Regions from separate parts of the Oceanobacillus sp. FSL K6-2867 genome, predicted to be linked through region 2. Evidence: riboswitches for the same ligand, from Rfam matches in the RefSeq annotation. Region 2 holds a riboswitch; each other region holds the start of a gene.
The links. Region 2 has a riboswitch for thiamine pyrophosphate ahead of NSQ77_RS07555 (lipoate--protein ligase family protein). Riboswitches for the same ligand answer to the same signal wherever they lie in the genome.
Positions count from the first base shown of each region.

Region 1: another riboswitch for thiamine pyrophosphate. It lies ahead of thiT (energy-coupled thiamine transporter ThiT); the one in region 2 lies ahead of NSQ77_RS07555 (lipoate--protein ligase family protein).
Region 3: another riboswitch for thiamine pyrophosphate. It lies ahead of NSQ77_RS15120 (3-oxoacyl-ACP reductase); the one in region 2 lies ahead of NSQ77_RS07555 (lipoate--protein ligase family protein).
Region 4: another riboswitch for thiamine pyrophosphate. It lies ahead of tenA (thiaminase II); the one in region 2 lies ahead of NSQ77_RS07555 (lipoate--protein ligase family protein).

Region 1 covers NZ_CP150144.1:3,796,231-3,803,970, reverse strand. The annotation lists gene NSQ77_RS18330 (Glu/Leu/Phe/Val dehydrogenase) at 1-300, opposite strand, end outside; gene NSQ77_RS18325 (hypothetical protein) at 404-1,825, opposite strand; gene NSQ77_RS18320 (general stress protein) at 1,959-2,309, shown strand; gene NSQ77_RS18315 (hypothetical protein) at 2,426-2,563, opposite strand; gene thiT (energy-coupled thiamine transporter ThiT) at 2,633-3,202, opposite strand; TPP riboswitch at 3,313-3,416, opposite strand; gene NSQ77_RS18305 (M3 family oligoendopeptidase) at 3,486-5,267, opposite strand; gene NSQ77_RS18300 (YceI family protein) at 5,555-6,091, shown strand; gene NSQ77_RS18295 (VanW family protein) at 6,173-7,042, opposite strand.
Region 2 covers NZ_CP150144.1:1,530,891-1,538,630, reverse strand. The annotation lists gene NSQ77_RS07580 (FtsX-like permease family protein) at 1-1,051, shown strand, start outside; gene NSQ77_RS07575 (thioredoxin family protein) at 1,078-1,416, opposite strand; gene NSQ77_RS07570 (hypothetical protein) at 1,544-1,768, shown strand; gene NSQ77_RS07565 (CotY/CotZ family spore coat protein) at 1,831-2,394, opposite strand; gene lipA (lipoyl synthase) at 2,666-3,610, opposite strand; gene NSQ77_RS07555 (lipoate--protein ligase family protein) at 3,603-4,391, opposite strand; TPP riboswitch at 4,608-4,711, opposite strand; gene trpA (tryptophan synthase subunit alpha) at 4,839-5,636, opposite strand; gene trpB (tryptophan synthase subunit beta) at 5,636-6,835, opposite strand; gene NSQ77_RS07540 (phosphoribosylanthranilate isomerase) at 6,836-7,450, opposite strand; gene trpC (indole-3-glycerol phosphate synthase TrpC) at 7,451-7,740, opposite strand, start outside.
Region 3 covers NZ_CP150144.1:3,111,893-3,119,632, forward strand. The annotation lists gene NSQ77_RS15100 (NAD(P)/FAD-dependent oxidoreductase) at 132-1,460, opposite strand; gene NSQ77_RS15105 (hypothetical protein) at 1,791-2,192, shown strand; gene NSQ77_RS15110 (hypothetical protein) at 2,658-2,825, opposite strand; gene NSQ77_RS15115 (LLM class flavin-dependent oxidoreductase) at 3,083-4,393, opposite strand; gene NSQ77_RS15120 (3-oxoacyl-ACP reductase) at 4,476-5,228, opposite strand; TPP riboswitch at 5,351-5,450, opposite strand; gene NSQ77_RS15125 (DNA alkylation repair protein) at 5,683-5,928, opposite strand; gene NSQ77_RS15130 (dihydrodipicolinate synthase family protein) at 6,265-7,173, shown strand; gene NSQ77_RS15135 (LacI family DNA-binding transcriptional regulator) at 7,223-7,740, shown strand, end outside.
Region 4 covers NZ_CP150144.1:2,045,807-2,053,546, forward strand. The annotation lists gene dnaX (DNA polymerase III subunit gamma/tau) at 1-495, opposite strand, end outside; gene tenA (thiaminase II) at 689-1,381, opposite strand; TPP riboswitch at 1,474-1,576, opposite strand; RNA gene ffs (signal recognition particle sRNA large type) at 1,702-1,967, opposite strand; gene tadA (tRNA adenosine(34) deaminase TadA) at 2,020-2,478, opposite strand; gene NSQ77_RS10210 (isochorismatase family cysteine hydrolase) at 2,570-3,103, shown strand; gene NSQ77_RS10215 (glycoside hydrolase family 18 protein) at 3,168-4,457, shown strand; gene NSQ77_RS10220 (type 1 glutamine amidotransferase domain-containing protein) at 4,562-5,077, opposite strand; gene NSQ77_RS10225 (Rrf2 family transcriptional regulator) at 5,141-5,581, opposite strand; gene hmpA (NO-inducible flavohemoprotein) at 5,867-7,096, shown strand; gene NSQ77_RS10235 (biotin transporter BioY) at 7,432-7,740, shown strand, end outside.

The sequences.
Region 1 (7,740 bases), 2.1 Mb from region 2:
TAAAGTAGCAAGATTAACCACTTCATCCTCATGAACCGATTCATGAAATCGAATTCCGCCTTTATATGGTCCGAGAATATTATTATGCTGTACCCGAAAAGCAGGGATTCGAACTACCTCTTCATTTTCAAGTGTAACCCGAAGAAAGGATTTTGCAATATGGTTCGGAGTCGATAAAATTGATTTTAGCGCTCGGAAAACCTTTTCCCTGTCCTGATCTTGAATATCATTTAGAAACTCGGTTTCATCAGACAAGATATCCAAAGAGTTCCCAATCATTTCAACTGTATTAATTGGCATGACGATACCTCCTTCCTTTTTGTTTAATTTCCCCAATTTTTCTCTAGTGTAACAAATGATTGCTTCCTCCTCTACCAATAATATCCTTTTAAATTAAAATCACCTACAGCAAAAAAATTGCAAAAACGGTAGCGATCATTAAACCGCAGATTACGGGAATAAAGTTTTTCCTTACAAGTTCCATCACAGATACGCCGCAAAATCCCGCAATTGCAATTAAAGAAGACCATGCAACAATTGTTCCGCCCCCAGTCCAAATAGCCCCCATTTGACCGATTGCTGCAAGAGTCGATGCATCGATTGCATTGTTTTGTAAAGAAGCTGCCAATGCCCCAGTTAGTGGTAAACCAGAGAACCCTGAACCATCAAGACCTGTAATAATACCAATTATTAAAAGACTGAAAGCTGCAAGAAACGCACTTTGCGGGAGGTAATCTTGTACAGACTGGACAAGGTCAAATAATAGTGCTGGCGCATTCTCTTCAACTCCCAGGATACTTCCTGAGAATTCTGGGCTTCCCAGAAAGAAAAAGCCTGCAATTGGAATGACTGGACCCATTGCTTTAAACGCAAATACAAATCCATCTGTAATATGGTTACTGATGTAATCCAGTGCATGTTGTCTCCCATACGCAAATGTAATAGCCAACAATAAAACTGCAGCTACTCCCCCTATAAATGCAGCACCATCGCCACCTTCTAAACCACTCATTCTTCCAGAAAGAAGCTTTTCGTAAATCATGAAGCCTACAACACCTAATAATGTCAGCGGGACAATTACAGCAAAAGTTTTACTCCAAAATGTAACGTGTTTTGTTTTTGCCTTGTGATTAGACGTGGCAGTAGACTGTAATCCTTTTAAGTCTTTTTCAATTCGCGCATCGCCTTTTTTTCGGATACCTCTTCTTAACAATATATATGCAAGCAGAATGGCTACACTACCAGAAACAAGCGATAGAATCATCGCTTTATCAGCAACTTCATTAATATCGACACCAGCGGATGCTGCAGATAATCCCGGTGCTACTTGCACAATATAATCCGAGGAGAGTGCCATTCCTTGACCTGCAAGAGCTATCGCAACGGCGGATGTCATCGCCGGCAAGCCAGAACGAACAGCTGCTGGAACTAGCAATGCACAGATCAATGGAACTGCAGGGGTCGGCCAAAAGAACAACGAAATAACATAAGTGACACCTACGAGAACAAAAAAAGAAACATGACCATTTACCATCATTTTCTCAAACGGTTCAACCATCCTTCTGTCAGCTTCTAAATCTCGAAGTGCATGCAATAACGCAAGCATAAAGGTAATAATCAGAAAGATATTGAATAGTTCTTGTGCGGCTACTAAATTAGCTCTGAAAATTGTCGTCAGCCCATCCACAACACTGCCCGTGTAAAAACAGCCAATAATAAAGGTTCCTAATAGCGTAGGAAATACAACACCTTTTCTAAAAACCATTGTTAAAATAACAATGAGTGTAAATAAGCCATAAAGCAAATGGGAAAATGTTAAAACCATACGTATTCCTCCCTTTTGGATGTGCTATAGCCTATGCGTAAAAATTTCTGTATGCGACAATTTCGAGCACTGGATGTTTTATTATTTAAAGAACGGGAACATAAATAATAACTTTTTAAGGAGGTATGCAAACATGAAACCATATGTAAGAGAATATGTAGATGAAACCCAAATTAAACTTGATATTAACAAATTAAAGGCAAGAGGTATAACGAAAGAGGATATTTATATCCTTACACACGACGATGAAAGAACTGGTCGAATAGCTGACGGAGCTGACGCAAATACCATTGGAATGAAAGAAATGGATTTTTCAAGTGCTGTTGGAAATATGTTTAACAGTCAAGGTGATGAATTACGAAACAAGCTAAAAGAAATTGGTGTTTCTTCTGTAGAGGCAGAAAATTATGAAGAGGACTTAGATGACGGCAAAATTCTTCTTATCGTTACTAACCATGATTTGGTTGATCAAATGCTCGCTTAAAAAAGCCGAAACCTAATCTCCCTTAAAGACTTAGGCAAGAACTCCGGGCGGGATTATACCGCCCTTTCTTCTTTAGCCTGAAAGGGAGGTCTTTTAATGAAAAGGATGCTTATTATTTACAACTCCTTCTTATCTAATTTAGCAGCACAAGGATTACAAAATAGTTTTCCCCCTTTGTGTACACCATCAAAGAATCCATCTTTACAATAGACTTCCTCTTTGCATTTCACACATGTACCGATTAATTCACGCATTTCATCACCTCCTATATAAAAAATAACCCCTTCTAGAGGTTATTCTTCTGTGAGCGAATGTATAATATTTTATGCAGCGTTCATTAATGTTCGTGGCTGCTTATGGAACAAGAAAAATACAATTACAGAACTGAGAATAAATGAAGGAACCATGTATGATGCATTATAAATTAATGAATACAGCCAAGCTGGCTGGCCTTCAACTGCTGAGCCGAAGAAAACAATTCCCGCCACATAATGAGCTATGAAACGCAAGCCAGAGCCAACGAAAACACCAAAGGTGATATAGCTCAAATATGTTTTCGTTTCACCAGATTTAACCGCTCCCTGAATTTTCTTAGCAAAAACACCAGCAAAGCCGAGTACTGTAAATGCAATTGCATAATCAATAAATCCTTGCAGCGGTACTAAAACATAAGCCGTTCCAGTTGCCACTTGCAAAACTCCCCAAAGAAACCCAGAAAGCAGACCACCTTTAATCCCCCAGCGGAAGGCAACAATAAAAATGGGAATCATTGCAAATGAAACCGATCCGCCTTGCGCCCAAATTTTAAAAGATATTGGAAGAATGTCTAAAAGAAGTGCTAATGCAGTAAAAATCGCTACCTCTACTAAAAATAACGTACGTTTTGTATTCAATGTTAAAAACTCTCCCTTACTTTTTTAGACGCAAAAAAGTAATGCCAAGGGAAGCTTTCTGATGGTGACTGCAATAAGCAGTCTGCTTCGCTCACATTACTTTCTTTATTCCATCAAAAAGACTACCATCCCTACGTTAGAATTAACTAACAGGTTCAAAGGGTCTGAACTTAATTGTTCACTCTCAGCCAAAACGACTCCCCCTGTAGGCTTTTTCTATTTACTTTTTTGTCATCTGTATTGTACCTTATTTATTAGAATTTAACAAATAAATTATAGTATATTATAAGCTGAGAAATTCTTCTACATCTTCTACACATAATCCAATTGCATTCTCCCAAAAATCCGGCTTAGTCAAGTCAACATTCAGGTGTTTCTGTGCAAGCTCTTCTACTGTCATTCTGCCGGTATCTCTTAATAATGCAATATAATCTTCCTCAAAGCTGCCGCCCTTTTCCTTTGCATATGCATAAATACCCAGGCTGAATAAATAGCCGAATGTATATGGAAAATTATAGAACGGAACACCAGTTATATGAAAATGCAGCTTAGAGGACCAAAAGCTTGGATCATATTCTTCTAAACTATTACAATAAGCTTCCTTCTGTGCTTCAATCATTAATTCATTTAAGTGATGTGCGGACACCATTCCTTGTTTACGCGCTTCATAAAATCGTGTTTCAAATAAAAACCGAGCGTGTATATTCATAAAAAAGGCAACGCTACGCTGAATTTTATCCTCCAGCAGAGAGCGCTTTTCCTCCTTGCTTTGTGCACTTTTTACAGATGCATCTGCTACAATCATCTCCGCAAAGGTCGAAGCGGTCTCTGCCACGTTCATTGCGTAGCGTTGGTTTAAGCCGTTGACATCGTTCATCACATGCTGATGATAGGCGTGACCTAATTCATGGGCTAGTGTAGAAATATTTGAAGATGTACCAGAATATGTCATAAAAATACGTGTCTGCTCACTATCTGGGAAGCTCGTGCAAAATCCTCCAGGACGCTTACCCTGCCGATCTTCAGCTTCTATCCATCGTTTTTCAAATGCCATTTTTGCAAAATCTGCCATCTTTGGGCTGAACTTTTGAAATTGATCGACAATATAATTTGCACCTTCTGTATAGCTTGATGTTTTTACAGTTTTACTTAGCGGAGCACTAATATCGTAAATGCTTAATTTCTCTAAGCCAAGCAAATCTGCTTTTTTATTTAAATACGTTACAAAATGCTTTTTATTATTAATAATAGCAGTCCACATTGCATCCAGTGTTTCTTTTTTCATCCGGTTTATTGCTAATGGTTCCTTTAAAACATGTCTCCATCCACGGTGTTTATAAGTTTCCAAGCGGAAGCCGGCTAAATGATTTAAAGTTTGGCTAAATAAAGCTGCTTGTTCTTCCCAGGCATCACCCAGCCGCTTAAAAACATGTTTTCGCATTTCGCGGTCAGGATTCGTAAGTAAATTGGAAGCTTGACCCACAGAGTAATGTTTGTGTTCCCCATTCTCTTCAATCTTCACTGTCATATTACCTACGACCGCTCCGTACATTTGATTCCAGGCATGATAGCCATCTACTGCTAAATCGTTAATCAGTACCTCTTGCTCCTCAGACAGGTTTTCTTTTGCTGCTGCTCTATTTTCATTTAAGACGAAAGCAATATCCACCAATTCAGGCAACTGCAATAATGTTTTCCAATCTGAATCTGGAATAGCAATTAATTTTTGATCAAATTTCGTTGTAATAATTCCCATTTTTGCAGAAAGAGCACTTCGCTGGCCGACTAATATGTCCGCTTTTTCATCTTTTACGTTTTGTGCACTGAGACAGCTTACAAAAGCAGAAGCCTCACGCAGTTTTTTGCTTGTCTTTTCTAATTTATGTACGATTTGCAGGAATTCGGATATATATCCTGATTCTTGTGGAATAAATTGTTCCACTCTTTCTGAAAGATCTGCCAATGCTTCCTTTATATGATTAACATAAGCTTGAAATTGCTCTGATTCGCTTCCTCCCGGAAATAGCGTATCCAAATCCCATCTTGGATTTAAAGTCAATTGCATAATATCTCCCCTTGTTTGATAAATTATCTTTTACCTATCTTCCTATTATAACGAAATTTCTGATGATAATCACGAAATTGGGTAATTTTAGATGCACGTATTGAAACAAAGATATGAAACGATCCTTTAAATGCGTTTCAGCAGCTTCACATCCGGGAAGATTATTTATAGGAAATGTAAATTTAGTTTTAATTAATTTATTTTTAATTAAATGCAGTTGACAATAGCTTATTATGATTATATACTAAGTAACAGAAAGTAATTATAATAAATGGAGGTAATCAGACATGACAAAAACAGTTTGGACGGTTGACCAAGTCCACAGTGAAATTGGTTTTTCTGTAAAGCATATGATGATTTCTAAAGCGAAAGGAACATTTGATAAATTTGATGCAGTAATTGAAGCTGATGTTGAGGACTTGACAGATGCAAAGATTGAAATGACAATTGATGTAAATAGTATCAATACACGAAATGAAGACCGTGATAATCATTTACGTTCAGCAGACTTCTTTGATGCTGAGAATCATCCCAATATGACTTTTGTTGCGACAGATATTAAGAAGACTTCCTCTAATCAATATGATGTAGTTGGTGATCTAACAATTCGCGGAACGACAAAACCTGCTACACTTGACGTAACATTTGAAGGACAAAGTAAAGACCCAATGGGTGGAGCAACTGTAGCTGGATTCAGTGGCACAACAACAATTAACCGAAAAGAATTCGGTCTTACTTGGAATGCAGCAGTTGAAACTGGTGGCGTACTAGTTGGGGAAGATGTTAAAATTAACTTCGAGCTTGAACTTCACAAACAAGGTTAATTTAAAAGCACAAGTAACGTATTCGTTATTTGTGCTTTTTTCAATTTATTGCTTAATAATACCCTCTAACGGTAAAATGTATTATTCTGCATCTCCATTAAAATATTCCACCGTATCCGAAGAATAAATAGAGACAATCATTTTTCCATTACGTGAACTGGCCCGTATTAAAATTGGTTCATTGTATAGATTTTTAAACACGAAATCCGGACCCCACCAGCTAACAGTTGCATCTCTTCCCAGTGGTACATATGGAACCCGCCGGCTATGTGCATACCTTTCCATGATTTGAATTCCTTTAAGATCAACCGCATTAAAGAGCGTTGACGATACTTGACAAATTCCGCCGCCAATATCCTCTGCTAGCTCCCCTTTTACAATCACCGGTGCCTTTTTATAGCCCCTTTCAACTGTTCTTTCTCCAACTACTTGATTAAACGAGAAAGTTTCTCTTGGAAAGACGACTGTATTATTAATTGCTTCAGCCGCAAGAGCAATATTATCGGAACGCTCGGCATTGCGCTGATTATAATACGTCGAATAACTTCCAAGTGCTTTTGTGCTAATTTCTTTGAGTAAACCTGTATCTACCTTAGGATAAGTTCGATATACGGGTACAAGAAGTTTTCCATCTTTCTCACTATAATATAATTCCCTAAATAAATATTCGAATTTATTCCTGTCTAAAGTGGCTCCAGGATTTTCTGCAATGATTCTTCCGTCCTTTCCAAAAAAGGCATTCTGGGGCTCTTGATATACTTCCACTTCCAAACTGTCCATAAGCTTGTTCAATTTAGTATCGTCGATAAAAGAAGCATCAATAATATCTAAACCATACTGTTCGATTTCAACTTTTTTCAAGGTGATCTCCTTGTTCTTAATCTGAATTGGGCTGGCTTGGACATGAAGTGGAGCTCCAATCAGTAGCAAAACAAATAAGAAAACGCGCAATACAACACCTCCCACTATTAGTATGAATCAAACAAATGAATTCATTCTTGCGGGGATATTGAATTTTCGCGATGAAAAATTCATAAATCATCATAATTGAAAGAAACTCCGAACCAGTGTCAATTATGGATTAAGCGTATACCCGCTCCGGAAATACACTTCGCGTACCTTAGGAGGGCTGGTGAACCTCCTTGTGCTAGCGCACTGCGTAGTCTCACCGATGCCCTTCCTCCCGCAGGAGTCTACGTATATTTCCTGCGCTAGTATTGGTTCACTATAAATAACATGGTTTAAAAAATAGAAACAGTACTGTATTCTAACCAGTCCGGGTGAGCGTAGGGCGGTAACTCCTCGAAAATAAAAGCCAATTTTCTTCGTGCGATGTAAATGCTGACGAAGCATTCCTTGTCCTGTGGGAACAGCACGTGTCTGAAGACTCACAGGAAGTGGTTTTCTTCCGGAGAGGCTGAAGCCAGCATCCGCCCGAAGCGATCCCGGACGGCGGGGCTTACTCAAACCTTGGCAGTTAGTTTGAAGTTTATATATATTGTATAGTTTCAAAACATATAAAAAAGACCATCCAAAAAATGTTTGAATGGTCTTTTTAGCTTATCTAAAGTCTCGATTATCTTCTAAATAATCACTCGCAATTCGATATCCGACAATGGATAGCAATACAAGCAATAACCCGCATAATG
Region 2 (7,740 bases):
AAATCAACTGCGTCAATTTCCGACTTTTTCCCTGGATGAATATGGATCAGAAACAACTGCTGTATCAGCACATTTTCCGTCTGAGGTAGATGCGGGGTTGGAGCTTGATAAAGGAAGGCTGCCGGAAAAGCCGAATGAAGTAGTTGTAGGCTATCATTTTCTGGATTATTTTGTACAGGATGTGAAAGGTGAGGATATATATGATGAAGCATCTGGAGAAATTAAAGGGGAATATCTGTATCAAGACAATTTAATTGGACAAACGTTAAATATGACAGTGAAAAGGAATTTAGAGGTTGATGGAGAGGAAAAGGCTGTACCGCTTACTGTTGTTGGAATTTTAAAAAAGCCAACGAAAGATTGGATACAAGATCAGAATGTATATATTTCTGGTGAGGTTTTTACTGATGTGGAAGCTTATACCGGAGCACCTGGTGGAGAATTAGGTGTTGATGGAGACCAGCTTGATTCAGCAACTCTCAATGCATTTGATGAAGTAAAAGTGTATGCAACGAACCTGGAAGCAGTTCAGGTTATTGTGGATGAACTAGACGATGCAAATTATGCTTCATATTCTGTTGTTAGTGAGATGAAGCAGATCAACATGCTGTTTACAATCATGAAAGCAGGCTTAATTCTAATCGGTACAATTGCGATTCTTATTGCTTCAATTGGTATTTATAATACGATGACAATGGCGGTAACAGAACGTGCCCCAGATATTGGTATTATGAAGGCAATTGGTGCAAATCCCAAGACAATTAAACAAATTTTTCTGCTGGAAAGCAGTTATATCGGAATTGTTGGAGCGTTCATAGGTACCTTAGTAGCTTACGTGGTCAGTTCCTTAGTAAATATAGGTTTGCCAATTATTATAGAGTTTGCCTTTCAGGAAGAGCTGCCAGAACAACTGCAATTTTCGATGATACCTGTTAGCCTTGTTCTCATTTCTGTGGGAATTTGCTTGCTTGTGACGATTTTATCTGGTTTGCGCCCAGCAAACCGTGCCACAAAAATTGATGTTTTAATGGCAATGCGAAGAGAGATATAGCAATATGTAAAAATGTGCTTGAATCGTTAGGATTCAAGCACATTTTCATAAATTCTGCGTATCTTTTCTTCTAATAAATCCAAATGTACAATTCGTGCTTCCCGTATATATTCTTTTCCATCTACAAAAAACAATAGAACAGGGATGGTAAAGATTGAAAAACGTCCAGCTGCCATTTGAACTTCCTCTACATTAATATGAGCTGTATTTATTTGTGGATAGGATTCCATCAATTTTTCAACCTGTGGTAATAGCCCATGACAAACACTGCAATTTGGCCGGGAAAAATATAGGAAAGAAAGCTGGTTTTCTGTTATAAATCTTTCTGCATGTTCGATGGTTTTAATTTTCATAAATTCGCTCATTGTAATAAACCTCCGTCTGCCTGTCTTTCTTAAAGTATAGCAAGAAAAAGAAGTTTTTTCATGATTAGGTTTAATAATAGTGCTGAAAGGAAATGAAAATAAAAAGAGACAATGAGGTGAGAAGTCAATGCGCGATAAAGATAAACGTTCTACCAGTAATGAGAAGCCGAAGTGGAATGAAGAGAGAAGAACGAAGCTGGATGAACAGGAAGAGCAAAAGTTTGTGGATGATATACCGATGGAAGATTTAAAAATAGAAACACACGACGAAAAAAAGAAGACGAAAACGAAGGACGATTCCCAAAGTGAAAGAAAGTATAAACGGAAAAACATTACGGAGAATTCAGAATGAAAGACCCTAAGCCGATGCTCAGGGTCTTTTTGTTGCTGCGGTAAAAACCTTTCTTTCATATACTAACATGTACAAGAATGATGGCCCGGTGGTAATGGTCTAATAGGATCTAAGCAAGTGATAGCGCAAAAGCATTCTAAATCTAGTGTGATACAGATACCAGTTTTTTTGAAGTCTACTGTATGATGATGAGATTTACTTTCAAAGAAATCAACTAGTTTTTCTCCTTTATGCGTTACTGGAATACAATGTTCATTTACAGGCTGTAATAATTCAACCTCGACACAGCAGCTGTGTGGAATAAATCGTATAGCCCGCAAGACTGGTGTTTCGATTGCAGCAAATGTATCATAATCATGATGGCATCCTTTTTTTTCTTTTTTATGAACACCGCTTGCAATAAATGGTTTAAGGCTGCCTTTGTTAAATAGAACAAATGGAATGGTTGTGTTCATATTTTTGCTTTTAGAATGTGATGAAAGTAATTGTTTAATAGAATTTTCACAGCTGCTGCTGCAGTGTTTGTTTTTGTCTCTATCGGATACTTCTTTCTGTGCACAGACTATCTTTCTTACTACTTCACAAACACAATTATGATGATTGCATGGATGGGGATTATGACTCATGAATTGTCGCTCCTTTCTCTGTTGCTGTATTTACTATCAAGATATGTTGATACTCTCGCGATGCCTGTATAATAGTCTAATAAATTTTGGGAAATGAAAATTGTACGGATGAAGTAGGGTAGATGCATAATAAGCTCGTGATGGAGAAGGGAAATTTTATGTTAGAAGGTATAATTTGTGGGAAGGCTGTCGGATTGAGAGTGAATGTGTCGATAAATCCCCCCTAACGAATTATTAGGAGGGATTTTTTAAATAACATGTATTTAAAAGTTTAAAAGTGAAAATCAACTTGTTTATTCTCTTGTGACTCATAGCCTTTCATATATTTAATTCGTCTTTGTGCTGAAGATTGGCTTACTTGTTCATCAGCATGGTAAGAAGAGCGTACCAATGGACCAGACTCACAATGTGAGAAGCCTTTCTCGAGAGCGATTTGTTTCAATTCTTCAAATTCATCTGGATGGTAATACTTTTCAACGTTTAAGTGCTTTTTCGTTGGTTGTAAATATTGTCCAATTGTAACGATATCCACATTATGGGCACGCAAATCATCCATTGCCTCGATGAGTTCCTCTTTTGTTTCTCCCAGTCCGACCATAATACTGGATTTTGTAGGAATAGCTGGTGCAATTTCTTTCACACGTTGAAGCAGCTGTAAGGACCGGTCGTATCTTGCGATGGCTCGAACGCGTTTTGTTAATCGTCTAACGGTTTCAATATTATGATTGAAAATATCTGGTTCGCTATCCATCAGCGTATGTAAGCTTTCATAATCACCTTTCATATCAGATGGCAGAACTTCTATCGTACAGCCTGGGTTCTGATGACGAATTGCCCGGACAGTATTGGCAAAAACAGCTGCTCCTCCATCTTCCAGGTCATCACGCGCAACCGCTGTCACAACAACATGTTTTAGCCCCATAATGGAAACAGAGTCAGCAACTCGCTTTGGTTCACCCAGGTCAAGCCCGCTTGGAAGACCTGTTTTCACTGCACAAAAACGGCAGCCCCGAGTACATGTATCGCCTAAAATCATAAACGTGGCTGTTTTTCGTTCGCTCCAGCATTCATAAATATTGGGACATTTTGCTTCTTCGCATACTGTATTCAGTCGTTGATCACGCATTAAGTGCTTTAGTTTTTTATAGGATTCATTTGTGTTGATTTTGGTTTTAAGCCATTCTGGTTTACGAATATGTTCTGCCTGTTTAGCCAATGCTAGCACGCTCCTTATTTTGAGTTAGATTCCATGCTTTCGATTCATATTTTGATTGTGCTAATTGCTGTACTTCTTGCCATTGGGTTTCTGTTAATTGCAAAGGATGGAGCTCAAGATTTAAACCTTTCTTGAAACCCGCTTTAAATGCTTCCGTTAACATGTCATAATGATACTTTCGATTTGTCAATTGATTAATTGTGACGGCTTTTTTGAAAAAAGCGTCTCGACTCCGTTCTCGTAAACGTTCGGAGGAAAATAAGAATAAATCAAAGAGCATCTCTGTATCCATGCTCATTGGAATTGAGCCATGCTGCATAAGTACGCCTTTTTTTCTTGTTTGAGCATTTCCAGAAAGCTTTTTCCCTTCTACAACCATTTCGTAGAATGCAGGTTTTTCAAAACATATTGCTGTTCTGCCTCTGGCCTTTTCCCTGTCTGGAATTGCGTACTCAGCGGGGATGCCTAAGTTGTGATAACCTTCAAATACCCCTTTGGATAGTACGTGGTATGCTTCTTGAACGGACACAGGAATATCTGGGTCATTCTCTGAAATAACAAGGCTGTACGTTAATTCATCGTCATGAAGCACTGCACTGCCACCGGTTAATCGTCTGACAAATTGGCATTTATGCCGTTCTATTGCATCGAAATCAATCTTTTTGTCAACCTTTTGAAAGTAGCCGACAGATAAACTAGGTGCTTTCCAGCCATAAAATCGTAATGTTGGTGGGATTTTACCTTCATGATGCCAGTTGATTAAGCACTCATCAAATGCCATATTCCACGAAGCATCCTGAAAGCCGGTATTAATAAAAGCCCAATGTTTCTTCAATGTAGACACCTCCGATGAAAAGAATACCTTTTTGAGAGCTGCTAGATGCTGAGATATAAAGCGTCAATGCTGCAGTGAGCGCTTACGATTCTTTATTTAAAAAAGACTGCATCAAATAGAATGCAGTCTTTAATAAATTTATCCATCGATAACATATTAGATCCATTTTCGACTGCACATTCCCCACGCTAGTATTACCTAGTTCGGGTTCAAAGGGTCAGGCGCGGAACGTCTTTCTCAGCCAAGCAGCTCCCCTAGTGCGTATTTATTTATTCGAATTACATGCTAAGCTTACTGCTTATTGTAATAATTGTAAAGATAAATACAACAATTAGCGTTAAGAATTTTTATACTAGTTCGTATTCACGTACAAACTAACCTGATATGTGTGTTTTACCGAACTTTATGCATGTTTGTTTGAATGCTTCCTTTTATTAGCTGCTGGATGTTTTTTCGTTTTCCCTCATGCAGCAGCTGAACAATTTTACTTCCAACGATGACACCATCACATGCTTCTGAAAGCTCCTGTGCCTGCTCGGAATTTGAGACACCGAACCCTGCAAGAACAGGGATAGAACTATTCTTCTTAAGAAGTTTCAAATAATCATGCACTTTCATATCGTGTGATTCACGCTCTCCTGTTGTCCCTTTAACAGCAACCGCATAGAGAAACCCTTCTGAACGTTTTGCTAATTCTATTAAGCGTTCTTCTGAACTTGTCATTGCTGCAAGGCGAATAAAAGCAATGCTCTGATCATATAAAGCACCAGCTACAATCTCTTCTTCTTCCATCGGTATATCAGGTATAATGACGCCATCAACCCCGGCTTCAAAGCAATCCTTGGCAAATTGGTCAACCCCGTATGCTAGAATTGGGTTTAAATAAGTCATGATAACAATAGGAATTGAACGATTATCCTTAAAGGCTGCTAGTTTTTTTATAACTGTTGCTAGAGTTGTTCCATCCTGTAATGCACGGATACCAGCCTCTTGAATAATTGGTCCATCTGCAACAGGATCGGAGAAGGGGATACCAACTTCAATTGCTGCAGCCCCACAATCTTGTAGGAAGTGTATTGTTTCTTCTAAGTGATTGAGTCCGCCGTCCCCAGCCATCATATAAGGAACGAAGATTTTCTCATTCGCATTTATTCTGTCCTCCAGTATACGTTCTAACTTTGCTTTACCCATTACATGTTCCCTCCAATCCTGTTTTTTACCTGTTCGACGTCTTTATCTCCACGTCCTGATAAGCAAACGACGATATTGTCTTCTTGTGGCATTTCTTTCGCAAGCTTCATTGCATATGCAATTGCATGTGCGCTTTCTAGTGCAGGAATAATTCCTTCTGTTTTGGATAAAAACTGGAAAGCTTCAAGTGCTTCATCATCTGTAATGGATGTGTAATTCACCCGATTTATTTCATGCAAGTGACTATGCTCAGGCCCAACACCAGGATAGTCAAGTCCGGCAGAGATAGAGAAGGCTTCCTCGATTAATCCTTCTTTATCTTGGAGTAAGTAAGTTAAAGTACCATGCAACACACCGACTTCGCCGCCAGTTAGAGTTGCGGCATGCTGATTTGTTTCAAGACCAGCGCCTCCAGCTTCTACACCGAATATTTTTACATCTGTATCCTCAATAAATGGATAGAACATCCCCATTGCATTACTGCCGCCACCGACACAGGCGATGATTGCATCTGGCAGTTTACCAGTTTGATCGAGGATTTGTTTTTTTGTTTCTTTCCCGATAATAGATTGAAGATCACGAACGATCTTCGGAAATGGGTGCGGACCAACAACAGATCCGATAATATAGTGGGTATCATCGACATGATTAACCCAGTAACGCAATGCCTCATTAACAGCATCCTTCAAAGTTCCACTGCCTTGAGAAACTCCACGCACTTCAGCACCTAACAATTCCATACGAAACACATTGAGCTTTTGACGACGGATATCTTCTTCACCCATAAAGACAATACATTCTAGCCCAAGTAATGCACAAACGGTTGCTGTTGCGACACCGTGCTGGCCCGCTCCTGTTTCAGCAACAACCTTTTTCTTGCCCATTCTTAAAGTTAGCAATGCCTGCCCAATCGTATTGTTAATTTTATGTGCACCTGTATGGTTTAAGTCCTCTCGTTTCAAATAAATATTAGCACCACCAAGTGCTTTGGTGAGTTTCTCTGCATAATATAATGGTGTTTCCCGCCCGACATATTGCTTTAAATAGTAGTTTAGCTCCTGGATGAATTCAGGATCCTTCATTGCCTTTTCATAGGCTTCTTCTAATTCGATGACTGCTGGCATTAATAGCTCTGGAACAAACTTTCCTCCGAATTGGCCATACTTTCCAGCCTCGTTTGGCATGGTATAGATTGACATTTATGACACCCTTTCTTTTGTTTTTGCATTTTTTATAAATTTTTCTATTTTATTTAGGTCCTTCTCTTTATTTGTTTCCACACCGCTGGAAACATCAACGGCAGCAGGGCGTACGGTGCTGATCGCTTTGGCCACATTGTCCGGAGTAAGCCCGCCTGCCAGCATGATTTTTTCACGATTGATGGATAGCTGATCAGCTAGACTCCAATCGAAGGCAATTCCGCTTCCGCCTCTTCGGGAATCTACGAGACTATCAAGCAAATAATAGTCGCAAGGATAAGTACGAATGGAAGTTAGTGTATTTTTGTTAACAGGAAATGCTTTAATAATTTCATATGGCAGTTGCTGAGCGATCGCGGGAGGCTCATCTCCATGCAATTGAATCGTATTTAAGCCGACCATCTGGGCAATCTCCTTCATCGTTTCGGCAGCTTCATTGACGAAAACACCAACTTTTTTAATGGAAGAAGGGATAGAGTTTGCAATAATCGCAGCTTCCTCGGGAGAGATTTGCCTCGAACTCCTGGCAAAAACAAAACCGATATAATCAGCTCCAGATTTTACTGCAGCAGCAGCTGCCTCCTTTGTAGTAATGCCGCATATTTTGACGATCATTTAGTTCACTCCTCTTACTGGCAGGGGAATTTGCAGCTGTTTGAATGTCTCATCTACATTGTCTGATCGCATCAGTGTTTCGCCGACAAGGACGACATTTGCTCCTGCATCAGCAGCCCGCAATACATCCTCATTTGTCTTCATTCCACTTTCACTAATCAGAATCGTTTCTTGTTTTGTTATCAGCTTTGCAAGCTTATCGGTTGTCTCAAGGTTGACTTCAAATGTTTTCAAATTCCGATTATTAATGCCGATAATTTCTGGATCTACTTTCAATGCCCGCTCTAATT
Region 3 (7,740 bases), 1.6 Mb from region 2:
TAAACCTTAGAGTTTAGTAGACCTTTTGGATCTTAAAATGTTATAGGGAGACAAATTATTCTGATTGTAGGTAATAATAAAACCGTTTTCATTTATTTGCTCCCTTAGTTAATATTACATGACAATCTAATTTAATTTTTTGCCAAAGCTAGTTCCTGTTCTTGCAGATATTTTTCTACACGTTTACTAGTAGTTATTCCAGTCTCAATAGCTCCATCCATATAACCAACCCAGCCTTTGGCGAAATCTGATCCAGCCAAGAACAATCCGTTTTCCGTGTTAGGAACTTCTTTAACATATTTTGATAACTGATTTTTCTTTAATACTCCCCATGTTCCTTGAGAAAACTCATCCTTTACCCAATTATGTCCAGCACTTTCAATTACTTCAATATCAGGTAGCCAATGACGAAATGCTTTCTCAACTTCTTTAGGATCTTCCATATTCAGAGTTGAATCGTTACCGAAGCCCATTAGGATAGCTTCATCTCCGTCTATATATTCTGCATGAGCACTGTTCACTGGATATTCTGGGCCCGCTTTCAATTTCACTGAACTCGTAAGTCCACGTACTTTTGCCCATACTTTTATCCCTCTGCTTGATTGTTTTTCGGATGAGAATTGGCGTAATTCAGCCGGTAAAGCTGGCTTAAATTCAATATTATTAATTACATTTACTGGTACTGCAACAATCACAGATTTGGCTGTGAAATCGCTTCCATTTCTGGTAGTCACTTTATAACCCTTATCTGTCTTTTCAATTACTGATACAGGAGTAGATAGTTGCAAGTCTGCTTTACTATCATTGGCGATAGATTCGATTAGCGATTTAGTACCGGTTTCAATACTAAATAATTCAAACGTGTCTTGAAACTGATTCATATCATGACCTGTGAGGGCAGCCCATCGATAAGCTTGCGCCAAGCCAGGTTGATCCAAGTCATCCGTACTAGTATATTCACTCCAAGTAGATTCTAGTATACTATAGACATCTTTACTTACCAATGGTTTTACTGCTTTTAATCTATCTGCCACAGAAAGATGATCGACTTCCTCTAAAGTATTGTCAAAGAAAGGATTATATGGACGAGGAAAGTAATCTCGGCCACCCTTTAAGAATTCTTCCATACCAATCATGTGTTTTTCTTGCAATTCTTCATATGTTCCGGACTTCACTTTACCGTCTTTAATCCAGTACGCTTTCTCCATTGTTGGACTTTCTCTTACTTGTAAGTTATAGCGTGTAAGTTCCGCCCACATATGAGGCTGGTTCCAATGAACATAGGTTCCACCTATTTCAATGTTCTTACCCAATCGATTATCTGTCCAAGTTCGACCACCGATACGATTTCTTCCCTCTAAGACCAACGTTTTGAACCCTCTATTACTTAGCTCTCTTGATGCTGTTACTCCAGAAAATCCAGCTCCAACAATGATTACATCATAATTAGTACTTGTCATTTTTAATATCCTCCTCTTATTATTTTTTAAAAATTGAATAGCTTATATTCCCTCCTATTAAGTATAACTTAGTTAAGCTATACTTAATATACTTTATATTATAAACATTAATATTTTAATGAAAAGTAGGAATTTTAAAATCATATAGATTTTTTTAAAAATGTACTATACGCATATATATAATATATACCTTTAAAAATTATAGTATGCATAATCATACTATATGATTAAAAAGACCATACTGTACAATGTAAAAAATAGATATATACTAGTATCTATTAAGTATAGCTTAATAATACTTACCAATAATTAAATTATAGGAGGATAATCATGACTAAACCATTAGCTAGCAAACCAGGATTTGAAATCTTTAAAGTAGCAGATTTAGAAAAAAAATATCCATTACTAGATTTAGGTAAAATGATTGACAAACGAGGAGTAAACAGCGAAATTGTAGATATCCCAATAACGGAATCGTTAAATCCACTTACAATCGGCTTGTTCTCAATGAAGCCAGGAGATTCATTTGATTTCTTATATGAAACACTAGAATTCAAAGTTGTAACAAAAGGGAAATTTGTCCTCCGTGACGAAGAAGGCAACCGTCACGTTGCAGAAACAGGAGATATAATCCTATTCTCACCAAATGTACCAGTTGTATTTGATGGTGAAAGTGATGGAGAGGCAATCTACACGAAACATGCACCAGCTGATCCAGGAATGATGAATTAATTAATATACATTGAAATAATAAAGCCAATGTTTTCTTAAATAGAAAACATTGGCTTTATTCATATAGAATTAACATATGTTTTCAGAATTTTGTTGTCTTGTCCACGAGAGGAAGAAGTATCTATTTAATAAACTGATGCATTTGTAGGGGGGGATAGATTTAATTCAACAAGTCATGGAAAAATACTAGAAGCTGAAGCACTAGAGAAAAAAGCAAACGATAGTAATAGGGTGAATATACTGAATAATAAAACCCGTTCTTCTAGTAAATGTATACTCTACTACTTTATTAAATTAGACCCCATTGATCTTGCGTAGAAGTGGGCCCACATCATAAAAAAGGTGTGGGCCATTTTTCAATTAATATAGTAGTTACTCTATGGCAAAGCAACAGACTACCAACCTATTAAGGTTGTTTTCTCTTTAATCTTGATTAATTCAAGTCGGTTTATTAACGCTTTTAGATTAATTTTTTAAAGGATAAAAGATTAACACTCCAACCAATAGAAAAGTGATCAGTCCTCCGAGTCCAGAAGTTATAAGAGAAGTTTCTGCTGGATACTGCCATTTAAGGAACCCTAGAATGAGAGCTAGTATCCATCCGATAATATGAATTTTTGTTTGTCGTTTCAATTCTTATTACCTCCAAAAGGAATTGTCTTGTTAGCGCTCTTTTTTCACAAATGTACCAGCTGCAACGGTTTATTGTTACGCAATCGTTCTTTCCCTTGGTAATGAACACTGTTATTTCCACTCTCATCTGAAATCTCAATCGTGCAATTGAAAAGATCATTGAGAAAGGTTGATCTGCCTATGAAATTCCCTTTGCTAATAAACTATACAAACATAATGGTGAAGATGCAAAGTATAATAACGTAAGTCCAATTTAATTATTTTGTTAATCCTAAATGTTCACGGAAGGTGTGACCTTCATAATTCTTTCTGAAGAGACCTCTTCTTTGCATTTCAGGAACAATCAGTTCCACAAAGTCTTCTAAACTGCCTGGTAATGTAGGAGGCATAAGATTAAATCCGTCAGCAACACCAGCTTCAAACCAGACCTCCATCTGATCCACAATGTCTTCGGGTGTACCTATCAATGTATGATGTCCACCGCCTGCACTAAGATAACCTAGTAATTCTTTTACTGTAGGTTGTGTATCATGAATAATTTCCAGTATTGTTTCGTAACGTCCAACTGGACCAGTAAATTCTTCTACTGGAGGTAATGGAGGTACTGCTTTATCAATTTCCCAATTTGAACAGTCCTGCTGAATAAAGAAACTCAACTGTTTTAAAGCAGTTTCGATAGGTAATTGCTCATCTAATGCTGCTTTTTTGCCTAAAGCTTCCTCACGCGTATGCCCTACATAAGTGACTAGGCCAGGGAATACTTTAATATGTCTATTGCTGTCTTCGCTTTGTTTAACTTGTTCATCTAATTTTTTACGAAAACTTTTTGCTTGCTTTAAGTTCCACGACACGGAATAGACTGCATCGGCATATTTTGCGGCTAATGCAATGCCTTGTTTAGATGCTCCCGCTTGCATGGATACTGGTTTGCCTTGCGGACTTTTGGGTGTGGTGGATGGGCCATGCACTTTAAAATACGTACCATCGTGATGAAAAGGCTGAATGTTTGATGGATTTATCAATTTCCTTTCTTCTCGATGATGCAGAAACGCATTATTGTCCCATGAAAGAAATAACTTGTTCATTAAAGCAGCGAATTCATCTGCCTTTTCATAACGTTTGTCACGAGGTGGCAGTTCTTCCATACTATGATTCATCGCCTCAAAATCAGTCATGGAGGTAACGAGATTCCAGCCAACTCGCCCTTTTGTAATATGGTCTAAACTTAAGAGCTGTCGTGAAGCTGTGAAAGGATTAGAAAAAGTGCTTGAAATTGTTGCAACTAATCCAACATGATTTGTCACTTGCGAAATAGCTGTTAAATTGACTACTGGATCAAACCAAAATGCTGGCATATCACTGGCATTTTTAGCTGGAAATGATTGATTATCAGCAAAAAATACTGCGTCAAAATAACCTTTTTCCGCTACTTGTGCTAAAGATTGATAATAAGAAATATCCCCAATATGTTCAACGCTTGAGTCAGGCATTAACCAAGCAGCTTGATGGTGTCCACAACCATACAGCAAAATACCTAAATGCAGTTGTCTTTCTTTCGTTTTTGTCATTTTATTTGCACCTCAACATACATCATTATTAACTGTCTTGTATATTCCGTTTTTGAAGGATCAGCTATCGTATTTTAAGCTATTAGTTCATTGTCAAACCGCCGTCTATTGTGAAATTTTGACCTGTAATACCGTCTGCATTTTCCGAAGATAAATAAGCGACCATATTGGCTACATCTTGAGGTGTAGTCACTTTCTTCAATGGCGTTGATTGAGCAATTAAATCGAATACTTCTGGTGTTGTAACGGCACTCGCGTTAGTTGTTTTTAATAATCCACCTGAAACTACATTCGCTTTTATACCATATACACCTAATTCGGAAGCGATATTCCGTGTAAAACCTATTAACCCAGCTTTAGCTGTTGTATATTCGTGATAGGGTACAACAGGATTTTGATATAAATTTGTACCGATGCTTATAATACTTCCATTTTGCCGTTCAATAAATTGGGGGATGACGCTTTGAATTACATTAAAAGCTGCTTTTAACGTACCATCTAGTTGTTTTTGATAATCATCCCATGTAAGTTCTGTGAAGGATTTTTGTTTGGTTGGATCAAACTTGAAATCTACCAATGCATTATTGACGACAACATCTATTTGGCCAAAATATTCCGTTGCTTTTTTTATCAATTCATCTACTTCTTTACGATTTGTTACATCAGCCTGAATTGCAATAGCATTCTCTTCACCAATCTCAGAAACGAGCTTCTCAGCAGCTTCTTTGCTTTGATAGTAGTTGATAACCACTTGAAATCCTTGCTGTGCCAATGTCTTTACAATAGTTGCCCCTAACCCTCTGCTGCTTCCTGTTACTAATACTGTTCTAGTCATCCTAACAACTCCTATTAATAAAATGATAGATAAAATAAAAATACGCAACCATCCCATAGGAAAGCTGCGTAAAAACAAATAACTACATATTAAAAATAAGGCATAAACGTTCTTTAAGTATGTATTTAGAGTTTACACTTTCCTACGCTAGTTTCAACTAGTTCAGGTTCAAAGGGTTTGAGTAATACTCATCTCAGTTAAATAACACCCCTAGTGCATATAATTAAGTTATATTCAATGTTATAATCTTAAGAAATTTATGTCAAGGGAATAGGGCTGGTTAACATAATTTTATGATTTTTGCTATAAAACGTGATTGTTTTTTTATTCAATTTATACTCTTAATCATAATGGATTCATATTTATAATCGATCATTAATTAACAAGTTTAGGTTTCTTAAAAGGTTAGTTTAAATTAGAGTTCATAACAATGAAATCATTTGGATCCTTAATTTTAAAAACCTTCATATTTAGCAAATTGTTCAAATGTATTTTCATTATCTATCAAACCACATATTCCACATTGAATACGGTATTTTGGCCCCTTATACATCTGATGGAACATTTCTGTATTCTCATCTGTATAACTTTCCAGTAATTCTCCAGTTTTTGCATCTAGTTTAACAGGTATTGCGATTTGCTCAATGAGATTAAAGCGGGATTTATTTGTTTTGCAATTTGGACAACGGTATGGCTTCATCCGTATTGCACCTCCATATGTCTTTTAGTGATGACGGTCATTTTCTGATTTTCATGTTTATTGTGGCCTATTTGCTTTTTATTATTCGGGAAACTGTTTGTTTGGGGAGTTTTGTTTTGGTTAATGAGCTTCTAAAACTTTAATATGGAACAATTTACTCTTTTCGTATTTATTGATAAAAATTAAAAATTCCTATTGAAAAGTAAACGCATTCATATTATAATATGATAAAACGTTTTACTATATTATCATGCATTTAACATAGATTATAGGGGTTAAATATAAGATATTTAAGTATATATAATAAAACGTTTTACTATGTATAGGAGGGGCGAAATGAAAAAACTGTATGGTGTTACTACAGCAATGATAACTCCGATGTATGAAAATGGAGAAATCAACCTAGAAGGCACGAAGGAATTAACGAATTTTTTAATTGATAAGGGTGTTGATTGTCTTTACCCATTAGGAACAACAGGAGAAATGTTTAAGCTTTCGGTATCTGAGAGGAAAAGGGTTGCTGAAGCGGTTATTCAAACAGCGAATAATAGGGTGAATGTTTTTATCCATGTTGGTGCTATGAATCAAAGAGATACAATTGATTTGGCCCAGCATGCATATGAAGCTGGAGCAGATGGTATTGGTGTCGTTACACCTGCATTCTTTAGCGCAAATGATTATGAAATTGAAGAATATTATGCAACAGTTTCAAAGAAACTACCAAGTGATTTCCCTATTTATCTATATAGTATTCCTCAGCTATCAGGAAATGAGTTATCCATCCCAGTTGTAAAAAAATTAGTAGAAAAATATGAAAATATAATAGGAATTAAATATAGTTATCCTGATTTTGTGATGTTAAAAGATTACTTAGCTGTTGGAAATGATGGATTTTCCGCATTAACCGGTGCAGATTCCTTATTCTTACCTGCGTTGGCACTGGGATGTGATGGTGTGGTTTCAGGTGTTTCCTGTGTTTTCCCAGAACCATTTGTTGAGATATACAAAGCTTATCAAAATAAAGAATTAGATAGGGCAAGAGAATTACAAAGACATGCAGACAAGTTAATTACATTATTAAAAGGTGGTTCTAATATGTCTTATTTTAAAAAGGCTATTGAATATAGGGGAATCCAAGCAGGTTCTGTTAAAGCACCTCAATTAGATATCGGCAGTCAGGAGGAAAAAGAACTGATTGAAAAACTCGATGGGTGGAAGTTAAACATTCCTTTGGTAATCCGATAGCCTTTCCGTTATTCTGTATGGAAGAATGATGTTACGGAGGCGGAAGTTAATGAAGAAAATTACGATAAAAGATGTTGCAAAAGATGCAGGAGTTTCCATTAGTACCGTGTCAAAGGTCATCAATAATAAAGGATACATTGGAAAAGACTCACGTGCTAAAGTGGTGGAATCTATAAAACGCTTAGGATATAAAGTAAATGCAAATGCAAGAAGTTTAAAGTCTTCGAAGTCTAATAAGGTTGCGGTTCTCATATCCGATATTTCGAATCCTTATTTAATGTCAATTGCAAAAGAAGTTGAAAAAACGATTCGTGGTTTGGGTTTTCATATGATCCTTGTAAGTCACAGTGATGAAGAAGGAACAGAGAATGCTGCCCTACAAATTATTATAGAACAGCAAGTCGCTGCTATTGTTGTTATTCCTACAGGTGGAAATCAGGATGTGTTCCAAAGTATAAAAAAATCAAATATTCCAGTTATTTCTGTTGATAGGGAAATTGAAAATGTAGAGACTGATTTAATTGTAGACGATAATTATTATGGATCGTTTGAAAGTGTTAGATATCT
Region 4 (7,740 bases), 510 kb from region 2:
CGTTAATGGAATTTTATGTGGCTCGGTTGTTGCCAAAATAAAGACAACATGCTTTGGTGGTTCTTCCAATGTTTTCAGTAATGCGTTGAATGCATTAATGGAAATCATATGCACCTCATCAATGATGTACACTTTATATGGTACTGCACTTGAGGCATACTTCACTTTGTCACGGATCTCACGAATATCATCAACACTCGTGTTGGATGCTGCATCAATCTCAATAACGTCTGAAATCGATCCATCCAAAATACCACGACATGCATCACATTCATTACATGGTTCCTTGACTGGTGCATGCTCACAGTTGATTGTCTGGGCAAAAATTTTGGCAGCACTTGTCTTCCCTGTCCCTCTTGGTCCAGAGAATAAATAGGCATGCGAAAATTTATCTTGTACAATCGCATTCTGCAGTGTTCTTGTAATATGTGTTTGTCCTACGACGTCCTCAAAGGTTCTTGGACGCCAAACGCGATATAAAGCTTGATAGCTCATAATACAGATTCCCCTCTATGATCTATTTCTAATTATACCCGATTTTAGGGGTGAATGTGAACCATAAGCAGACGAAATATATTTTTTTAAAAAGTCATCTGGTATTACTGTCACATTTCGTTTATAAGTAGGTTGATTAGAAAGTTTTGCGGAATAAAAAATCAGGGTGGATTTTATATACCACCCTGATTTTTTATTTAAACAGACGCCGAGTCTCTTGCTTTTCCGAAAGCCATGTTTCAAACGTATAGGACATCTCCCAGAATGCGAGCTCATATTCTTTCGCAATAATAAATTGCTTTTTGATTTTCCGTTTTTCTGTTTCGCTTGCTTTTTCTGCTAATTCATCAAGCAGGTCAATCATCTCTTGTGTGGATTCCTGGAACCACTCACTCGCATATGTGTTTAGCCAATTTTGGTAAATTTCCTCTTTCGGTTTTGCTTCCTTATAAGTAAAGCCAATATCTGCATATAACCAGTAACATGGCAGCATTGCAGCTATAATTTGAGACAGGCTTCCAGACAGTGATGCTCGGTATAAATGCGATGTATACGCATATGCAGTCGGTGCAGGCTTAAAATTCTCTATTTCCGCATCTGTAATCTGTAAAATTTCTGCATGCTCCTTATGCACGGTTAATTCTGCTTCAGCTGTCTTCTTTGCTTTTTCAGCCAGTTTGGCAGCAACATGAAAGTCATCTGAATGTGCAGCGGCAAATGCGTGCACCTTACCGTAATGCTTCAGATAATAAATATCCTGCAAAATATAATTTTTGAATATTTCCAATGGCAAATCGCCACGTACAATCCCTTGTACGAATGGATGATTTAGACTTAGTTCCCAACTCTGTTTTGTTGCCTCTCGCAATGATTCTGAAAAACGCATAATAATTACTCCTCCCTGTATTTACCTTTGTATGAACACTAAAAAACCACCCCGAAATGGAGTGGTTTTATATACAGCTACAGAATATGTATAAGTCACCAGCTCCACTTCCCTACGCTGGTACTAACCAGTTCAGGTTCAAAGGGATAAAGAAATGTATCTTATCTCAGCCAAATGGCACCCCTAGTGGATTTTTATTTATTCTGATTCTATCTTATTTCATTTTTTCATAAAAGTAAAACTATTTACATGAAATGTGTTTCATCGCATTAAAAAACACCCTTCAAAACGTTTGAAGGGTGTTTGATTGAATTATGTAGCCGTGCACCCACTTTCGATGTGACGACCCTATGCGTTACTTAAGTTCATGGCTCGGCCTAGGCTTCCCCACGGCACACAGAAGGTTCCACTTACTGCTGCTTCCTTCCGGACCTGACAGGGTTCGTGGGTTCCTGTTGCGTAGGACCCGGACGTCAACACCAATCCCTTAAGGCAGACCATAAAATCGCCACACCTAGAGTGGGAATTCAGCCTCGCTATAGCGGATTGCGAGTACAGGGCACCGCTACCTCCCCGCTTAGCACGGTAGTTACCATTATAACGACTAAAACGACAAAATGCAACACCAAGGTTACCGACTATTTTTTCCTTTTGCGAAGTGCACGAAAGAAATCTTTAAGCAATGCAGCACACTCTGTTTGTAAAACACCTGACGTTAATTCAACCTGATGATTAAAACGGGGTTCATTCAATAAATTCATTAATGTACCTGCACAGCCAGCCTTGGGATCTGCTGCTCCGTACACAACACGCTTAATTCGTGACTGGACAATAGCGCCTGCACACATCGGGCATGGCTCTAATGTAACGTAAAGGGTGCAATCCTCCAGTCGCCAGCTGCCTATTTTTCCATTTGCTTCCTGTATAATAACGAGTTCAGCGTGGGATAATGTCGTTTGTGAGGTTTCCCGCAAGTTATGACCTCTTGCAATAATTTCATCGTTATATACAATAACCGCACCAATTGGAACCTCATTTAATACAGATGCTTTTTTTGCCTCTTCAATTGCCGCTTCCATAAATTTTACATCATTCATATTATCACAACGCCTTGTTTTAAAGTTTGAAACAATCCGAAACGGGGAAATACTATTAAGTAGTCTATACCGAATATAAGGAGACCTATAAATGGATACATCACTTAATAACACTGCCGTATTATTTATCGATATTATCAACGATTTTGACTTTGATGGCGGTGATGATTTATATCGAAATACGAAGGCAATTCTGCCAAACCTCATTAAGCTGAAGAAATTTGCTAAAGAAAATGGCCTGCCTACTATTTATGTTAATGATCATTACGGTTTATGGCAAGCAGACTTTCATAAAATTATCGAAAACTGTAAGAATGATCGGAGCAGGGGTATTATCGAGGCACTCGCTCCCGAGGAAGATGATTACTTCCTGATTAAACCACAGCATTCTGCCTTTTTCCAGACCCCCCTCCAATCCTTGCTTACAGATTTAAATCGAAGTCACCTTTTAATGGCCGGAATTGCGGGAGATATTTGCATTCTTTTTACTGCAAAGGATGCATATATGTACCAGCTTGGGATGCATGTTCCAGCAAATTGTATGGCATCCGAAACAAAGGAGAATAATGACTACGCATTATATTTGATCCGTTCTGTGATGAAAGCGAATATCGACCCACTTTAAGTCATATCGACGTCCTCCTTCACATAAGTTGAAATGAGAAATTGTTTTGAAGGAGGAAGTTTTCTTGCAAATTCATGTTGTAGCAGAAGGAGATACGCTGGCTTCAATCGCTAATACATACAATACAACTGCTGTCGCCATTACGAATGCCAATGAGCTGGACGCTCCTGATGATCTCGTCATCGGGCAAGCGCTTGTTATCCCAATCATTGGTCAGTTTTACTTTGTTCAGTCAGGAGATAGCCTCTATTCCATTGCAAATCGATTTGGGATGAGCTATCAAGAACTGGCATCAATTAATAATATATCACCTGAGATGACACTTCCTGTCGGCTTACGGCTTTATATTCCACCTGGAGATAAGCGTGAAATCACATCATATGCATACATTGAGCCATTTGGCGACACGGTTTCTGAAACCTTAGAAAATGCCGCCGCCAAAAATTCCCCTTATTTAACTTACCTTGCGTTATTCAGCTATCGGGTAAATCGAGACGGCTCATTGAACGCACCACCAATGGGGAATCTTAGGGAAATTGCTGAAAACACAAATACAGCAATGGCAATGGTTGTAACAAACTTGGAAGGTCCTGGTTTCAGTGATGAGCTTGGTCATATCATTTTAACCGTACAAGCGGTTCAAAATACATTATTGGATAATATCGTAAACACAGCTCATTCAGAAGGATTTACTGATATCCACTTTGATTTTGAATTTCTGCCAGCTGGCGACAGAGAAGCATATAATACATTTTTACGTAAAGCTAAGGAGAGATTTTCCCAGGAAGGCTTACTCTTATCTACAGCTCTCGCGCCAAAAACAAGTGCTGCTCAAACAGGTCAATGGTATGAGGCACATGATTACGCTGCTCATGGCGAAATAGTTGATTTTGTTGTATTGATGACATATGAATGGGGCTATAGCTACGGACCTCCAATGGCTGTTTCACCAATTGACCAAGTTCGAAATGTCGTTGAATATGCGTTAACCGTTATTCCTGCAAATAAAATATTATTAGGTCAAAATTTATATGGCTACGATTGGACATTACCATTTGCAGAAGGTGGAGAGGCTGCCCGTGCTGTAAGTCCACAGCAAGCAATCGCAATTGCCCGGGAACATAATGCTGCTATTCAATTTGACCCTGTAGCACAGGCACCATTTTTCACTTATACTGATGCTGAGGGAAATGAGCATGAAGTATGGTTTGAAGATGCCCGATCCATACAGGCAAAATTCGACATGATTCGTGAGCTGGATTTACTAGGTATCGCCTATTGGAAGCTCGGACTTGCCTTCCCACAAAATTGGCTTCTGTTAAATGACCAATTTACAATAACAAAAATAGAATAGAATGTCGTCCAGCCTTTTTCAGTCGATTCAAAAGACCGCCCCCCCTTTTGATGGAGGACGGTCTTTTTTCTTGTCATTTATTACAGTAATTTAAATACTTCCGCCTATTTCAATAAATTAATGGATTCCCGATTAAATGCTGGCAAGTCATCTGGTTGTCTGCTTGTAACGAGCTGGTTTTGGCAAACAACTACTTCTTTATCAACAACCTTTGCGCCTGCGTAATCCATATCAACTTGGATTGATTTGTATCCTGTCGCATCGCGTCCTTCCAGCGATCTTGCTGTAATTAATAGTTGTGGTCCATGGCAAATCGCAAATACAGGCTTTTTCGCATCCATAAATTGTTTAGCAAACTTCACAAAGCGATCATCTGCCCGTAATAAGTCGGGAGAAAAACCGCCAGGGATGAACAACGCATCAAAATCATCTGGATTGACATCATCAATCCCATTATCAATTGTTAACGTAGTTTCTTTGTTTTTCCCTGTTACTTGGTTGCCTTTTTCTTTTTCAATGGTGATTACTTCATGTCCTGCTTCTTTAAAAGCCTCTGCTGGGCTTGTATATTCAACATCCTCAAACATATCGGTTATGACAGTTGCGATTTTTTTACCCATTATTTATCCGCTCCTTCTAATAAGATTCATAAGGAGTCTTCCCTTTTATAGGAAATTGAAACATCATTGATTCATGCCCATTAATGCTCGCAATTCCTCTTCATTCGAAATTAAATCTTGAACGGTATATTCATCAAGCACTTTGAAAAAGGCATGGAGCGCTTTATTCAGTGCGTGTTTCAGGGTGCATGCAGGGGTAATTACACAATGGTTTGTTCCCTTGTCAAAGCATTCGAGTAAGTTAAAATCACTTTCAAGACTGCGAACAAGCAGCCCAACGTTGATTTCCGATGCAGACTTTGCCAGCCGAATCCCACCATTTCTGCCTCTAATTGTTTCCAATAGACCCATTTTATTCAATTCAAAAACAATCTTCCCCAAATGATGCTGCGAGATGTTGAAAACCTCTGAGATTTCTTTAATACTAGCAAGCTCATCATTCGGTTTCGTTCCTGTATAAATTAATACGCGCAATGCGTAATCTGTATACTTCTTTAATTGCATGAATGGCTCACCTCGTTTACTTCTTCACAATATTGTAACACAAAATGACTTTTCACTATTGATACAGTGCAAATAAAACATATATAATTAAACATGTATTATAAATACATCTTTAAAAATAAAAACGGAAGCATCCCCTATTGGCTAAATACGAGACGACGTATAGAGGTATGGGGAATCTCGCTAGTCGTTGGGCGCTGAGGCTGGACGTGGCTGTTCCAGTAAAAAAAATTCCTTCAGCCAATTTTATATTTTTAATTAAAAAACGGTAAGGAGTGCTTTGAAATGACAACAGAAACTGCTACTGGATTGGACCAAAAAACAAGGGACATTATAAAAGCTACTGTACCAGTTTTAGAGGAACACGGAACTGCAATAACAAAACGTTTCTATCAAATGATGTTTGAAAACCACCCAGAATTAAAGAATATTTTTAACCAAACCAATCAACGAAAAGGCGATCAACCGAAGGCGCTTGCGAATACGGTGTATGCAGCAGCTGTTAATATCGACAATTTAGAAGCTATTTTGCCGGTTGTAAAGCAAATTGCCCAAAAGCACCGCAGCTTAAATATTAAGCCTGAGCATTATCCAATTGTCGGGGAAAATTTATTGCTGGCAATTAAAGATGTTTTAGGGGATGCAGCAACAGATGAGATTATAGATGCTTGGGCAAAAGCCTATGGCGTGATTGCAGATGTATTTATATCCGTTGAAGCTGCAATGTATGATGAAGTGAAAGAAGTTCCTGGTGGATGGGTCGATTATCGCAATTTTAAAGTTATTAAAAAAGAAGTGGAAAGTGATGTCATTACATCCTTCTATCTCCAGCCAGAGGATGGAAAAGCTTTTCCAGCGTATCAACCCGGTCAGTATATTACTGTAAAGGCGGTTATTGACGGAGAAAACTATCACCATTTACGTCAATACAGCTTATCATGTGCACCTGGCGGGGAATTTTACCGGATTAGTGTCAAACGCGAAGACGGAGTAGGAGATCAGCCAAAAGGTGTGGTATCAAGCTTCCTTCATGAGCATGTTCATGAGGGGGATATCCTGCCAATCAGTGCGCCAGCAGGCGATTTCGTTCTTGATTTGAAAGACACTAGACCACTCGTTCTGATCAGTGGTGGTGTGGGATTAACACCAATGATGAGTATGCTTGAAACAGCAATTCAAGAACAGCCTGAACGTGAGATTATTTATATTCATGCAGCAAGATCTGGCAATTTCCATGCAATGAAAGATCGTGTAAACGAGATTACTAATCAAAATAATCATGTGAAAGGTTTCACCATTTATGCCAGTCCAAATGAAGGTGACGAATTTGATAAAGCAGGACATATTGATTTTGAATATCTTTCAACAGTCCTGCCTACTAACGATGCAGCCTTTTACTTCTGCGGACCTAAAGGATTTATGAGCGCGGTATATCAACAATTGAAGGAGTATCAAGTAGCGGACACAGATATCCACTTTGAAATTTTTGGACCTTCTGATGATATTACGAAATAAAATAAGATGAAATATAGACAGCTAAGTGAGGCTGTCTTTTTCTCTTTATAATCATTCACATTAGATGAAAGTGCATCTTCTAAGGGTTGCACTTTCATTTAAGTACGGATACCCATAGAAAACCAACTAAAAATCTCCGATTAACAGTTATCCACAGGAAAATCTTCTCCATAAACAAACTAGTATAAATTAAATATATATAAGAAGTAAAAGCACCTTTATTGTTAGCTAAAAAATAAATAGGTTGACAATAAACCAAAAATGAAATATTCTCATTTTTAACACCAATTATTTAAGGCAACCGAAGCCAGCTTGCAGCTGAAAGGAGGAAAACAATGAAGCTGAAAACACTTGACATTACAATGGCGGGCTTATTTGCTTCGTTAATGGCGATTGGAGCGAATTTAACAGCATTTCTTGTTGTTGGAGGGGTGACAATCACTTTAACTACATTCTTCAGTATTTTATCTGGTCTTCTGCTTGGAGGCAGATTAGGTGCTATTTCTATGACAGTATATGCCCTTATTGGACTAGCCGGAGCACCGATTTTTTCTCAATTCTCAGGCGGACCATCATCCATAATCAGACCAACTTTCGGTTTTATTTTATCTAACATTATTGTTGCCTATGTTGCAGGAAAAATG